Regions from separate parts of the Nocardia arthritidis genome, predicted to be linked through region 1. Evidence: riboswitches for the same ligand, from Rfam matches in the RefSeq annotation. Region 1 holds a riboswitch; the other holds the start of a gene.
The links. Region 1 has a riboswitch for thiamine pyrophosphate ahead of F5544_RS07710 (purine-cytosine permease family protein). Riboswitches for the same ligand answer to the same signal wherever they lie in the genome.

Region 1 (5,100 bases):
GGTCACACCCTTCAACCTACCGGGTCATCCGGGAACGGTCCGGATTCGCCCCGCTCGGGGTCGGAGCTGTATCCGGTTTTGTGGGCCGCGGCCAGGTGATTTCCGGCCCGGGTCACCGGGCGTCGGATCAGCGGGCGTCGGCGGCGAGGCCGAGGCCGAGGGCCACCAGGATCGCGCCGAGCGCGCGTTCGACGCGCTGCCGGATGCCGGTGCGGCGCAACCAGGTTCCCGCGCGATCGGCGATCAACACGATGCCGACGCACCACGCGGTATCGATCACGAGCTGGACCACCGTCAGGGCGATGAGCGATTCGAGCATCGGACCGCTGGACGGCAGGAACTGCGGCAGGATCGTCAACCCGAACACCGCCGCCTTCGGGTTGGCCGCGATCGAGATGAGCGAGGCGCGGAAGGCCGCGCCCGGGGTGCGCCCCGCGGGCAGCAGATTCGTCATGCCGCCGCCGAATTCGCCGTCCTTGCGCGCGCCGCGCCAGGCTTGGATGCCGAGCCAGATCAGCACCACCGCACCGATGACGTGGATGGTGGTGTTGAGAAATCTGTTGGCGGTCAACAGGATCGATAGTCCGGCGCCGCCGGCGATGGTCCAGCCGAATACGCCGATCTCATTGCCTGCCACTGCGGCCAGGCCCGCCGTTCGTCCGTCGCGGATCGCCCGCTGTAGGAACAGCGCCGTCGCCGGGCCGGGGATGACGGCGAGTACGAGGCAGGCCAACGAGAATTGCGGGAGTACGTGAATCCAGTGCGGCATTCGCCGATGCTGCCACGTCGATGTGCCGCCGTGCCAGGGGTTTTACCAGGTAAGTGGCCTACCGGAATCGGTGCGAATTGGCCCTGTCCGCATCGCGGACGGCGGCATTACCGTCGCCGGGGTGACCGAAATTCGCGAACTACCCGAGGGGCAGACCAAACTCGCCGCGCAGGCCATGCTGGAGCTGCGGCCGCGCTGGGACACCGTCGACGCGCTGGTGGACCTGATCGATACGCGGCTGCGTCCGGCCGGATATCGGCTGGTGGGCGCGTTCGACGGGGTGGGCGACGCGGCGGTCGCCGCAGTCGGGTTCCGCGAGAACTGGGCAACGGCTTGGGGGCATACCGTGTACGTCGACGATCTGTCCACGCTGCCCGAGGCCCGCGGTCGCGGATACGCGGACATGCTGCTGCGTTGGGTCGAGGACGAGGCGCGGCGTCTCGGATGCGAAGGGCTGCACCTGGATTCGGGCGTCGGTGCCGACCGTGCGGCGGCGCATCGGCTGTATATGCGCCACCACCTGCGGATTTCGGCGCATCACTTCCAGGTTGAGCTGTAGCTGCTCACTCGCCCGATCACCCAGGCGGCCAGCATGGCGGCGAGGAAGGACAGCAGGGATGCGCTCATCCAAGGCTGTTTGGCGAAGTGGAGCAGGTCCTGGACGTGGATCCAGAATCTGGTCCACACACCGGCGTCGCCCGGGTTGATCAACTGGTAGACCGCGAAGCCCACGAGCCAGGCGAGGATCATGCCCCAGCGGGACGGCGCGTCGGCGGCGGTGTTCCAGGCGCCCTTGGCGCGCAGGAAGAAGTCGGCGACCAGTACACCGAGCAGTGGGACGAACACCGAACCGATCAGGCCGAGGAAGCCGAAGTAGTTCTCCATGTTCAGGCGCAGCGCGAGCAGTGTGATCAGCACGCCGAGGCCGATCGAGAGGATGCGCCGGTCGACCCTGGGCAGCAGATTCTGGATGGAGACCGCCGTCGAGTAGACGTTCGCGAACGACTGATCGGCCTCGCGGAATACGAAGACGAAGAAGAACAGCGCGCCGAGGGTGACGTCGAGGAACGGCTGGTATGCGCCGCCGTTGCCGGTCGCCAGCGCGAGCGCGAAGAGTCCGAGGGTGTAGGCGACGATCTGGGTGATCGCGTACGCACCGCTCGCCGCGCCGAACGCGGCCCCGGTGCCGCGTGAGTGCCGGGTGTAGTCGGCGGCCGCGGGCACCCACGAGATCGATACCGCCAGTGCGGCATCGGTCGCGACCCAGAACAGATTCCAGTCCACCCCGAACGGTCCGTTGCCCTTCGGGCCCGGATTGTCGGTCAGATCGGGCAGGCCAGCGCGGATGAACTGGATGTAGAACCAGATCAGCGCCAGCACGACGCCGACGGTCACGAATCGCCGCAGCATCCGGACCGAGCCGAGCGGCCAGATGGTCAGGATCGTGGTGAGCACTCCCGCGGCCACCACGTACAGCCAGTGCGGGCCGCCACCGAACAGTTCCTTCGCGGCATTTCCGATGACGATCAATTCGAATGTGCCCCAGCCGATCAACTGCGCGATATTCAGCAGGGTCGGCACATAGCTGAGCTTCGCGCCGAACAGTCCGCGTAGCAGCACCATCGCGGGCCGTCCGGTTTTCGCGCCGGGCACGGCGGCGAGGCCGAGCATCAGCCCGCCGAGCACCGTTCCCACGATCATCGCGAGAATGCCTGCCGCGATGGAGATTTGGGCCTTGCCGTCCTTATCGGGTGCGAGCACCGTGTACGCGCCGGAGAAGGCGAGCAGGCTGACCCCGAGGTTCGCCCAGAACGCGCTCTGATCCCAGAAGGAGAGCACCTTCGGCGTCGGCTCGTCGAGGGTCAGCGGTGCCTCGCGCCGCTCGTTCGCACGCACACTCGATACGGACATCGCCCATACTCCCTACGCCGGCATTACCCGGTCAGGTTCATGCGGTCGGCGAAGCGGTCGGGTCCGCCCTCTCAGCCCGGCCGTGCCCGAGCTCCCGCGTGGTTTGTTCGATCGAAATCGTAGTCCACCCGCGGTGCCCGCCGCGTCGGCCGCGCGGCGGGCGCGATCGACGCCGCATTGTGAGCGCGCGCCCGGCCTGAACGGACAATATCGGCGTTCGCGGCAGCGAAATGCCGCATTCACTGCGGAAATTGTCCATGCAGGCCGGATTCCGGTTGGCACGTCGGCCGCACCGGATAAGTGTTCAGGGCGAGGAAATGTCTCGTTAGGTCGGGATGTCCGGACCTGTCAAGCTCGATCAGAGGAGCTGACCCCGCCCCGTGTAAGGTTCGCACGGTGAAGGCATTAAGGCGTTTCACCGTCCGTGCCCATCTTCCTGAGCGTCTGGCGGCGTTGGGCGAGTTGTCAACTAATCTGCGGTGGTCGTGGCATTGGCCCACGCAGGATCTGTTCGCCGAGCTCGATCGGGAGCGGTGGGCGGAGTTGGGGCACGATCCGGTGCGGATGCTGGGGGAGGTGCCTGCCGCGCGATTGGATGAGCTGGCGGCGGACCCGGATTACGTCCGGCGGGTCGACGACGCGGCCGATGGACTGCGCGATTATCTGACCCGGCCGCGCTGGTTCCAGCGGCAGTTCGACGGTCAGGTGCGCGGAATCGCCTATTTCTCCATGGAATTCGGTGTCACCGAGGTGCTGCCGAACTACTCCGGCGGCCTCGGGATCCTGGCGGGCGATCATCTGAAATCGGCGTCCGATCTGGGTCTTCCGTTGATCGGTGTCGGATTGCTTTACCGCTCAGGATATTTCCGTCAGTCGCTGTCGGCGGACGGATGGCAGACCGAGCACTACCCGGCGCTCGACCCGCAGGGCCTGCCGCTGCGGCTGCTCACCGGCGAGGGTTCGCCGGTGCTCATCCACGTCGCCATGCCCGACCACCGGGTGCTGCGGGCTCGGGTGTGGATCGCGCAGGTCGGGCGAGTTCCGTTGCTGCTCTTGGATTCCGATATCGCCGAGAACGATCCGGAACTGCGACTGGTGACCGATCGCCTGTACGGCGGCGATCAGGAGCATCGGATCCGCCAGGAGATCCTGGCCGGTATCGGCGGTGTGCGCGCGGTGCGCGCGTACACCCGCGCCGCGGGCCTGCCCGATCCCGATGTATTCCATATGAACGAGGGTCACGCAGGCTTCCTCGGTGTCGAGCGGATCCGCGAATTCGTCGCGGGCGGACTGGATTTCGATACGGCACTGGCGGCGGTGCGGGCCGGAACGGTGTTCACGACGCATACCCCGGTGCCCGCGGGCATCGACCGCTTCCCGATGCCGATGGTGCGGCGCTATTTCGGTGGCGCGCACGGTGAAACCGAATCCGCCTTGCTGCCAGGGCTTTCCGTGGACCGGATCGTCGCGCTGGGGCGCGAGGCCGATCCTTCGGTGTTCAACATGGCGCATATGGGTCTGCGACTTGCCCAGCGCGCCAACGGCGTTTCCGAACTGCACGGCGAGGTGAGCCGCGCCATGTTCAACGGGCTGTGGCCGGGTTTCGACGCCGCCGAGGTGCCGATCGGTTCGGTGACCAACGGTGTGCACGCCCCGACCTGGGCCGCACGCGAATGGATCGACAAGGCGCGTGAACACATCGGTTCGGAGCTGGTCGAGGAGGCGCGCGGCTGGGAGCGGCTGCACGACGTCGACCTCGGCGAACTGTGGTCGACCCGGAATTCGCTGCGCGCCACCCTGGTTGCCGAGGTGCGCCGCCGGCTGCGCCGGTCATGGTTGCAGCGCGGCGCCGCCGAGGCCGAATTGGGTTGGGTGGACAGCGTTTTCGATCCCGAGGTGTTGACGGTCGGCTTCGCGCGCCGGGTGCCGACCTACAAGCGGTTGACGCTGATGCTGCGCGATCCGCAGCGGTTGCGTGCCCTGCTGCTCGATCCGGAGCGCCCTGTGCAGTTGGTGGTGGCGGGTAAGAGCCATCCCGCCGATGACGGCGGAAAGGCGCTGATACAGCAGGTGGTTCGGTTCGCCGACGATCCCGAGGTGCGGCACCGCATCGTCTTCCTGCCCGACTACGACATGTCGATGGCCCGCTTCCTGTACTGGGGTTGCGATGTGTGGCTGAACAATCCGCTGCGCCCGCTCGAGGCGTGTGGTACGTCGGGCATGAAGTCGGCGCTCAACGGCGGCCTCAACCTCTCCATCCGGGATGGTTGGTGGGACGAGATGTACGACGGCGAAAACGGTTGGGCCATACCGACCGCCGACGGCGTCGCCGATGAGCACCGCCGCGACGATCTCGAGGCGGCGGCGCTCTACGACCTGTTCGAACGCACCGTCGCACCGCGTTTCTACGACCGCGACGG
Region 2 (5,100 bases), 2.4 Mb from region 1:
TCTGGCCGACTATCCGGAACGGCTGGATATCCACGAGTTTCCGGCGGTCGTCGTGCACGAAACCACCGATCCGGCAACGATTATCGTGGAATTCACCGCCAGCGGAACGACCGTGCGCACCGGCGAGCGGTACGAACTCGCCTACATCGCGGTGATCCGGGCCCGCGACGGCGCGATCGTCGGCTGGCGCGATTACTGGAGTCCGGTCGCGGGCGCCATCGCCACCGGAACCCTGCCCGAACTGTTGGACGCGCTGCGCTCGAACGACGAAACGGACGGTGCGGCATGACCGGACCGGTCCTCGTCACGGGCGCGACCGGCAATACCGGCCGCCCGGTCACCGCGGGTCTGCGCGCCGCGGGCGTCCCGGTTCGTACGGCTACGCGCGGCCAGATACGCGCCGAATCGGGCGGGGAACACGTGCATTTCGACTGGGCCGATCCCGCGACCTATCGACCGGCGCTGAGCGGCGTCGAACGGGTCTACCTCGTCGCGCCGATAGGCATGCCGAATCCGGCGAAACCGATCGATCATTTTCTGAGCGCCGCGCGTGCGGCGGGCGTGCGGCGCGTGGTGTTCCTCAGCTCCGACGTCATTCCACCCGGCGCGCCTGGGTTGGATCACGCGCGCCGCGCGGTATGCCGGATGGCGGAATGGGCGGTGCTGCGACCGTCGTGGTTCATGCAGAACTTCATCGTGCCGACGCATCCGATGGCCGCCGGGCTGCGTACCCGGTCCGAGCTGATCAGCGCCACCGGGGGTCGCGGTATCGGCTTCGTCGACGCCGCCGATATCGCCGCCGTCGGCGTGCGCGCGCTGCTCGACGATGCCGCGCCGAACCGGGAGTACGTGATCACGGGACCGGAGGCCCTGTCCTACGACGACATCGCCCGCCTGCTCAACCGATCGCTCGCCCCGCCGCGCCCGGTCCGGCATATCGACTCGACCCCCGGCGAACTGGCCGAGCACCTCACCGCTCATGGCGTGCCGCCGGAGATGGCCACGGTGCTCGCCGGGGCCGAGCGGCTCATCGCTGCGGGCGCCGAGGACCGGGTGACCACGACGGTCGCCCGGGTCACCGGCCGTATGCCACGTTCCTTCGGCGAATTCATCGCGATCCACCGCGACCGAATCGCACTGCCGGGACCGCGCGACCGATGAGTTCCGGTGCGCCGCGGAGTCTTACCGGACGGAACTACGAATCCGGGAGGACCCAATGCAGAAGATCGTTACCAACCTGTGGTTCGACGACAATGCCGAGGAGGCGGTGGAGTTTTACTGCTCTCTGTTCGAGGACTCGAAAGTGCTTGCGGTGCAACGGTATACCGAGGCCGGTCCGGGAGCGCCGGGTACCGTGATGGTGGTGGATTTCGAGCTGAACGGGCAGCATTTCATTGCGATCAACGGTGGGAGCGCGATGCAGTACACGTATGCGATGTCGCTGCTGGTGAACTGCGCGAACCAGGACGAGGTCGACCGACTGTGGGCGGCGCTGACCGCCGACGGCGGGCGCGAGGACCAATGCGGTTGGCTGTTCGACAAGCACGGGGTGCCCTGGCAGATCTGGCCGACCGAATGCACCGAACTCCTGATGAGCCCGGACCAGGCGGCGGCCACCCGGGCGACGAAGGCGATGTTCGGGATGAAGAAGATTTCGATCGAGGGGATGCGGGAGGCGTTCCGGGCGGCCTGACGCGCTGTCGGAACCGCCGAGGTGAACACCGGTGTAGATCGCGCGGGATCGGAGAATCGTCCGATCTCCGCGCGGTGTCGCCGCAGGGGCGGGTAAGGTCGGCCGGGTCAATTGAACAAGCCAACGGGGGCTCGCACCAGCGGGCTGAGAGGACGGCTGATGGGCCGTCGACCGTATGAACCTGACCGGGTAATGCCGGCGTAGGGAGGATCATCATGGGCACACCTGTCGATTCCGTCACCACCGGACCCATCGAGGGCAGTGTCAAGCACTACCTGGAGGTCGACGATCTGCGCATTCCGGTGCGCCGGATCAACCTGACCAACGGCGAGCACTTCGATGTCTACGACACCTCCGGTCCGTACACCGATGACAGCGCGGTGATCGACGTCGAGGCCGGGCTGCCGAAGCTGCGCGACGGCTGGACGAAGCCCGAGATCGACGGCCCGCGAACCCAACTCGCGTGGGCGCGGCAGGGCATCACCACCCCCGAAATGCGTTTCATCGCCGCGCGCGAAGGGGTTTCGCCGGACCTGGTGCGCGAGGAGGTCGCCGCGGGCCGCGCGGTGATCCCGGCGAACCACCGCCACCCGGAGCTGGAGCCGACCATCATCGGCAAGAAGTTCCTGGTGAAAATCAATGCGAACATCGGCAATTCGGCCGTGTCCTCCTCGATCGCCGAGGAGGTCGAGAAGATGGTGTGGGCCACCCGCTGGGGCGCCGACACCATCATGGACCTCTCGACCGGTAAGAACATCCACGAGACCCGCGAGTGGATCCTGCGCAACTCGCCGGTCCCGGTGGGCACCGTGCCGATCTATCAGGCGCTGGAGAAGGTCGGCGGCGATCCGACCAAACTCACCTGGGAGATCTACCGCGACACCGTGATCGAGCAGTGCGAGCAGGGCGTCGACTACATGACGGTGCACGCGGGCGTGCTGCTGCGCTATATCCCGTTGACCGCCAAGCGAGTTACCGGAATCGTCTCGCGCGGTGGTTCCATCATGGCCGCGTGGTGTCTGGCGCATCACCGAGAGTCGTTCCTGTACACCAACTTTGCCGAACTCTGCGAGATCCTGGCGAAGTACGATGTCACCTTCTCGCTCGGCGACGGCTTGCGTCCCGGTTCCATCGCCGACGCCAACGACGAGGCGCAGTTCGCCGAGCTGCGTACCCTCGGCGAGTTGACGAAGATCGCGAAATCCCATGGCGTGCAGGTGATGATCGAGGGGCCGGGCCACATCCCGATGCACAAGATCGTGGAGAACGTGCGGCTGGAGGAGGAGCTGTGCGAGGAGGCGCCGTTCTATACCCTCGGCCCGCTCGCCACCGATATCGCACCGGCCTACGATCACATCACCTCGGCGATCGGTGCGTCGATCATCGCGCAGGCGGGCACCGCGATGCTCTGCTACGTGACGCCCAAGGAGCATCTCGGCCTGCCCAACCGTGACGACGTAAAGGTCGGCGTGATCACCTACAAAATCGCCGCACACGCCGCCGATCTGGCCAAGGGACATCCGCACGCGCAGGACCGGGACAACGAATTGTCCAAGGCGCGCTTCGAATTCCGCTGGCGCGACCAGTTCGCGCTGTCGCTGGATCCGGACACCGCCCGGGAATATCACGACGAGACACTGCCCGCCGAACCGGCGAAGACGGCGCATTTCTGCTCGATGTGCGGGCCGAAGTTCTGTTCGATGCGGATCTCGGCCGATGTGCGCGAGTACGCCGAGCGCAACGGGCTCACCGATGCCGCCGCCATCGAGGCCGGAATGGCCGAGAAATCCGCGGAATTCGCGGATGCCGGCGGCAAGGTCTACCTGCCGGTGGTTTCCTGACGCCCGACCCGGTGGCGCAAGGTCGTTGTGCGCCACCGGTTTCCGTGCATCAGTAGGACTGTAGTTCCAGCAGCGTGCCGTTCGGGTCGCGCAGATGTGCGGCCCGCAGGTTCGGACCCCACTGCGGCCGGTCGGTCGGTGCGACCACCTCGGTGCCGCCGTGCGCGAGGCAGTGGGCGAATGCCGCGTCGACATCGGCCACCCGCAGCACCAGCATCGCGGTGTCCTGCGCCGGTGCCGGGTGTGTCGGCAAGTCCGTCGTGCCTGCCGTCGCGGCCATGGTCGCGCGGTCGTAGAGCACGAGAATCGCCTGGTCGTCGACGTCCCAGTTGGCGTATGGGCCCGCGGCGGTGCCCTTGATCAGTTTCGCGCCTGCCAGTTCCGGCAGCACCGCCGCGTAGAAGTCGAAGCAGGCGGCGAAATCGTCGACGAGTAAGCGCGGATACAGCGCGTCCATAACCTTCTCCAAATAGTAGGTGTGAACCTATGATAGGTGAGTACCATAGAATGGGCCGATGGACAATGGCCGTGCGCTGCCGCCGAGCCTGCTCGGGCTCGACACCTACCTGCTCTCGCGCGTCGGAAAGGCCGCGCGGGCCGGCTTCGGCGATCGGCTCGCCGCGCGCGGATTGCGCCTGTGGCATATGGCCATCCTGGCGGCGCTGGCCGATTTCGGGCCGCATGCGCAACGAGATCTGGCGCAGCGCTTGGGAATTCATCCGAGCGATGTGGCAAAGGCGGTGGATGAACTCGAGGCTGCCGGGCAGGTCGAGCGGGCCCGCGACGCCGCGGACCGGCGGCGAATCACCGTGCGGATCACCAGATCCGGCCGCGCGGCGCTGCGGGCACTGGATGCGCAGGCGCGACAGGTCGGTGCGGAGATCCTGGCCCCGCTCGATACGGACGAGCGCGCATTGCTGGCGGATATGCTCCGCCGGGTGTTCGATCACGTCCATCCGGATACCGTGAGCGACTGACGAGATATCCCCAGTGCAGGCAGGCGCGGCGGCGGCCGGCCGACGGCAGAATCTGGTGCATGCGCGATGAGATAGTCCTCCGTAAGGCCGAACCCGCCGACTACGACACCGTCATCCGAGTGGTCGACGAGTGGTGGGGCCGGCCGCTGTCCGCATCCCTCCCGCGGCTGTTCCTCGATCATTTCGCCGACACGAGTTCGATCGCCGAATCCGGCGGTGCCCTCGCCGGATTCCTGATCGGCTTTTTCTCGCCGAGCGTGAAGTCGACGGCCTACATCCAATTCATCGGCATCCATCCCGAGCACCGCGGCGGCGGGCTGGCCCGGGAACTCTACGAGCGATTCTTCGATATGGCCCGCGCCGACGGCCGGACCATCGTGCGGGCGATCACCTCCCCGGTGAACACCGGCTCGATCAACTTCCATCGCAAGATGGGCTTCACGGTCGCCGGTCCCATCCAGGATTACAACGGTCCCGAGCGCCACATGATGACCTTCGAACGAAATATAGAGCGGCCCTGACGAATTGGTGGCTTCATACCGACGGGCGCGGTGGAGACAGTCCCACCGCGCCCTACGTAATTCGAATG

Region 2: linked by a shared signal. The riboswitch ahead of thiC (phosphomethylpyrimidine synthase ThiC) and the one ahead of F5544_RS07710 (purine-cytosine permease family protein) in region 1 are both predicted to bind thiamine pyrophosphate.

Annotation. Positions count from the first base shown of each region.
Region 1 covers NZ_CP046172.1:1,728,877-1,733,976, forward strand. The annotation lists gene F5544_RS07695 (alpha-1,4-glucan--maltose-1-phosphate maltosyltransferase) at 1-6, opposite strand, end outside; gene F5544_RS07700 (LysE family translocator) at 128-769, opposite strand; gene F5544_RS07705 (GNAT family N-acetyltransferase) at 891-1,328, shown strand; gene F5544_RS07710 (purine-cytosine permease family protein) at 1,307-2,680, opposite strand; TPP riboswitch at 2,671-2,788, opposite strand; gene glgP (alpha-glucan family phosphorylase) at 3,077-5,100, shown strand, end outside.
Region 2 covers NZ_CP046172.1:9,351,089-9,356,188, reverse strand. The annotation lists gene F5544_RS42580 (nuclear transport factor 2 family protein) at 1-289, shown strand, start outside; gene F5544_RS42575 (NAD(P)H-binding protein) at 286-1,161, shown strand; gene F5544_RS42570 (VOC family protein) at 1,217-1,693, shown strand; TPP riboswitch at 1,807-1,917, shown strand; gene thiC (phosphomethylpyrimidine synthase ThiC) at 1,909-3,534, shown strand; gene F5544_RS42560 (VOC family protein) at 3,584-3,991, opposite strand; gene F5544_RS42555 (MarR family winged helix-turn-helix transcriptional regulator) at 4,050-4,511, shown strand; gene F5544_RS42550 (GNAT family N-acetyltransferase) at 4,571-5,032, shown strand.